2 regions of the Micromonospora sp. LOL_013 genome follow, and region 1 is predicted to be linked to the other one. Evidence: riboswitches for the same ligand, from Rfam matches in the RefSeq annotation. Region 1 holds a riboswitch; the other holds the start of a gene.
What was found. Region 1 has a riboswitch for cobalamin ahead of cobN (cobaltochelatase subunit CobN). Riboswitches for the same ligand answer to the same signal wherever they lie in the genome.
Positions count from the first base shown of each region.

Region 2: it holds a riboswitch for cobalamin, as region 1 does, so the genes downstream of both, ACFHWS_RS27330 (ribonucleoside-diphosphate reductase subunit alpha) here and cobN (cobaltochelatase subunit CobN) in region 1, are expected to answer to the same signal.

Region 1 is NZ_JBHMIQ010000017.1:80,832-83,028, forward strand. Features, by position in the region: gene cobN (cobaltochelatase subunit CobN) at 1-1,057, opposite strand, end outside; cobalamin riboswitch at 1,114-1,239, opposite strand; gene ACFHWS_RS13540 (precorrin-3B synthase) at 1,356-2,197, shown strand, end outside.
Region 2 is NZ_JBHMIQ010000060.1:12,615-14,811, forward strand. Features, by position in the region: gene ACFHWS_RS27330 (ribonucleoside-diphosphate reductase subunit alpha) at 1-1,227, opposite strand, end outside; cobalamin riboswitch at 1,368-1,578, opposite strand; gene ACFHWS_RS27335 (DUF1702 family protein) at 1,733-2,197, opposite strand, start outside.

The DNA of each region.
Region 1 (2,197 bases):
TGTCCAGCCCGACCGCGTTACCGATTCGGGCGTGCTTCGTCGGGTACGCCGACAGCAGCACCGCGATCCGTTTGTCGGCCGGAGCGACGCGCCGCAGCATGGCGTGGCGGACCGCGATCCCGGCGACCCGGGCGGCCCGCTCGGGGTCGGCCACGTACACCGACAGGCCGTCGGCGTCGATCTCCTTGAACGAGAACGGCACGGTGATCAGCCGGCCGTCGAACTCCGGGATGGCAACCTGGGTCGCTGCGTCCAAAGGGGATAGTCCGTCGTCGGTGGCCGCCCAGGTCTGCCGGGAGCTGGTCAGGCAGAGTCCCTGCAGGATCGGCACGTCCAGCTCGGCGAGAGCCCCGACGTCCCAGGCGTCGTCGTCGCCTCCGGCGCCGACGGTCGCCGGTCGGGTCCCGCCGGCGGCCAGCACGGTCACCACCAGGGCATCGGCCTGACCCAGGGTGGCCAGCAGCTGCGGGTCGGCCGAGCGCAGCGACGAGCAGTAGACCGGCAGCGCCCGACCGCCGGCGGCGTCGACCGCGTCGCACAGCGCGTGCACGAAGCCGGTGTTGCCGGCCAGGTGGTGGGCCCGGTAGTAGAGCACCGCCACGGTCGGCCGGCCCGGTCCGGCCGGCGTCGCCGCGCGCTCCAGCACACCCCACTCCGGTGCCGGCCGCGGCGCGGCGAAACCGTGCCCGGTGAGCAGCACCGTGTCGGACAGGAAGCGGTGCAGTTCGGCGAGGTTCGGTGGGCCGCCGTGGGCCAGGTAGGCGTGCGCCTCGGCGGCCACCCCGGCGGGTACGGTGGACAGCTCCATCAGGGCGGCGTCCGGGGCCTGCTCGCCGCTGAGCACCACCACCGGACGGGGTCCGGCCAGCAGCGCGTCCAGCCCGTCCGGCCAGGCCCGGCGGCCGCCGAGTAGCCGGACCACCACGAGGTCGACGCCGGCCAGCAGCGGCGGAAGGTCGTCGACCGACAGTCGGGCCGGGTTTGCCAGGCGCCAGTCGGCACCGCTGGCCCGTCCACTCAGCAGATCAGTATCTGAAGTGGACAAAAGTAGCATCATCGGACGCCCGGTCCTCCCTCGGGGTCCGCGCCCCGGGTCGTCGGTCGCGGCGACCGGAGTCTCCTGGCTCCCGGATCAACGCTCGCCCCGGCCTTCCGGCCCGTGAGGGACCGTGGCCGTCGGTGGGGTCTGCTCCCCGGTGACAGTGGCGGGACCGCACCGGATTCACACCGGACTTCCTCCGCTTGTCGCCGCGTCTGGCTACGAACACTTTCACGACCGGCGGACGTTTCGTCAAGGTGTGATGTATTCGCCGTGCGGCGGCCGCCGTCCGGGGACGACCCGTAGTATCCGCCGGGTGCCCGCCTTGCCATCGCCGCCCGCCCGGGGCGCACCCGATGCCTGCCCCGGCGCCCTGCAACTGCACCCGGCAGCCGACGGCCTGCTGGCCCGGATCCGCTGCCCCGGAGGGCTGCTCACCGCCGTCCAGTTGCGGCTGCTGGCCGCCGTCGCCCGTGACCACGGTGATGGACATCTCGAACTGACCAGCCGGGCGAACGTCCAGGTGCGCGCGGTCGCGGCCGCCGCCACCGGACCGCTCGCCGCCCGGCTGCGTGCGGCCGGGCTGCTGCCGTCGACCGCGCACGAACGGGTCCGCAATATCCTCGGCTCCGCCCTCGCCGACATCGACACCCCGGCGGCCTGGGACGTCGGGGCGCAGGTCCGCGCCCTCGATACGGCGATCTGCGCGGAGCCGGACCTGGCCCGGCTCTCCGGGCGGTTCCTCTTCGCTATCGACGACGGCCGAGGCGACACCGTAGCGGCCCGAGCCGACGTCGGTCTGCTGCCCGGCCCGGACGACGAGGTGACCGTGCTGCTCGCCGGTGGCGACCACGGGCTGCGGGCCCGGCCCGCCGACGCGGTACGGGTCGCGGTCGCCGCCGCCCGTGCCTTCCTCGACGATCCGGACGCAGCGGCGGGCAGCGCGTGGCGCCTCGATGACCTGACTCCGGCAGCGCTGGACCGAGTCGTGATCCGGGCCGGCACCGCACCCGGGGTACGGCGTACCGCGCGGCGGTGGCAACCACTGACGCCGGCCGGCGGTCCCGTTGCGCCGGTCGGGGTGCGACACCGTCCCGACGGCGACTTCGCTCTCGTCGTGGCGGTCCCGTTGGGACGCTTGACAGTCGACCAGGTCGA
Region 2 (2,197 bases), on a different contig from region 1:
GTTGGACAACCGGTTCGCGGCGTCCTTGAACGTCATCCACCCGTTGCCGGTCTGCGCCAGGGTGCGCATCATCCGCCCGTACAGGTCGCGGGCCTTGACCGTCCGGACCGCCTTCTTCTCCGCCGCCCGGTACGCCTCGTCGAACGCCTCGCCGAACAGGTCGGGCAGCTCCGGTGCGTCGGACGGGTCGATCAGCGACCAGTCGGCGTCCGCCTCGACCCGGCGCATGAACTCGTCCGGGATCCAGTTGGCCAGGTTCAGGTTGTGGGTACGCCGGGCGTCCTCACCGGTATTGTCCCGCAGCTCCAGGAACTCCTCGACGTCCGGATGCCACGGCTCCAGGTAGACGCAGGCGGCGCCCTTGCGGCGGCCACCCTGGTTGACCGCCGCGACCCCGGCGTCGAGCGTCTTGAGGAACGGCACGATGCCGTTCGACCTGCCGTTGGTGCCCCGGATCAGCGCGCCCCGGCCACGGATCCGCGACCAGGAGATGCCGATCCCGCCGGAGAACTTCGACAGCTTCGCCACCTGGTGGTAGCGCTCGTAGATGGAGTCGAGCTCGTCGCGCGGCGAGTCGACCAGGAAGCACGACGACATCTGGGTGTGCCGGGTGCCCGAGTTGAACAGGGTCGGTGAGCTGGGCAGATAGGCCAGGCTGGAGATCAGCCGGTAGAAGTCGACCGCCTCGGCCGGCGTCTGGGACAGCCCGCATGCCACCCGCAGCAGCCAGTACTGTGGCGTCTCCACCACCAGCCGGGTCTGCGGATGCCGCAGCAGGTAGCGGTCGGCCACCGTACGCAGCCCGAAGTACTCGAAGCGCAGGTCGCCGTCGCCGTCGCCGTCGACGGCGTCGTCGAGTTTGCGGGCGTTGCGGGCCACGAACGCGGCGGTGTCGTCGCCGATCAGCCCTAGGCCGTGGGCGTAGCGGATGGACTGGCTGAAGCTGGCCACCTGCTGGCCGCGGACCTCCTTGTCCACGTAGGCGGCGAGCAGCCGGGCCGCCAGTTTCGAGTACTGCGGCTCCTCGCCGATCAGCTCCGCCGCCGTCTGGATGGACAGTTTGTCCAGCTCGGCGGTTGTCGCCCCGTCGTACAGTCCGCTGATCGTCCGGGTCGCCACCCGCAGCGGGTCGACCTCGGCCAGGTCGGCGACCCAGTGTTCGACCGCCTTGACGATCTTGTTGACGTCCACCGGTTCGGTGTCGCCGTTGCGCTTGCGTACCTGCATCGGTTCCCCTTGTCGTGCCTGTCCACCGGTCGACGGACACACGGGGAGGACGCCACCGGTCGCCCACCTGGCGGTCTGCTCCGCCGGTGTGGACCGGTCGTCGGCGTCGGCCGTCCCGCGCGGCCTTCGACCACCGCACGCGACGCGTGCGGCACGCTGGCAGGTCTTCGGACTCGTGGGCGTCGTGCTTGTACCTACTGGCCGTCGCTTCCCGGACCCGCCGCGGGTCCAGTGCTTGGTGACGGCGGTCGTTCCCACTCACCGCTGCGGGGCAGTCCCGGACTCACACCGGGTTCCCTCTTGCCTCGACCACCACCGAGGGGCGGCCGAACCAGCTGCGGGGTACACCATATATGGGAGCAAGCTAGAAGACGCAACACCAGATACTGTGTTCGGCGTGTCGCGGCGTCGGGTCGCACCGGGTACGCGGAGGAGGAACCGTCGGGTGAGAAGCGTGCTATGGGGCCTGTCCGGGGCGGTGCTCGGCACCCTCCTCGTCGGGGTACTAGCGACGGCTGCGGGAGGTGAACCGGTCAGCGATCCGCTGTCGCCAGACCTCGTAACTCGGCAGCGCACCGTCCGGTGACAGATCGGTCTCCGATCGTTCAGCGATGTCGGCCGCCTGTTCGACGCTGGTGCCGCACAGCACGGCCACCGCCGTCCGCGTGTGCGCGTTGACCAGCCCTGCCCGGTCGCGAGCCAGCGCGGCGAAAGCCGCGCCCTGAGCCAGGAAGGAGCGATGCTCGCCGCTGAGTTGCCACAGCCGACGCAGCGCCGGCTCACTCACCCCGCCGGTGTAGGTCGCCGCGTAACCGACGCCGCTGACCAGATCGTCGTGACGGTCGGCCGGGAACCGCCCGACGGTCGCGATCACCCGATCGACGTCGGCACCCTCCACGAACCACATCGCCCGGCCGGTGCCTTGGTCAAGCGCGCGATCCAGGTAGTGCCGGAAGTCTCCGTGCGGCCA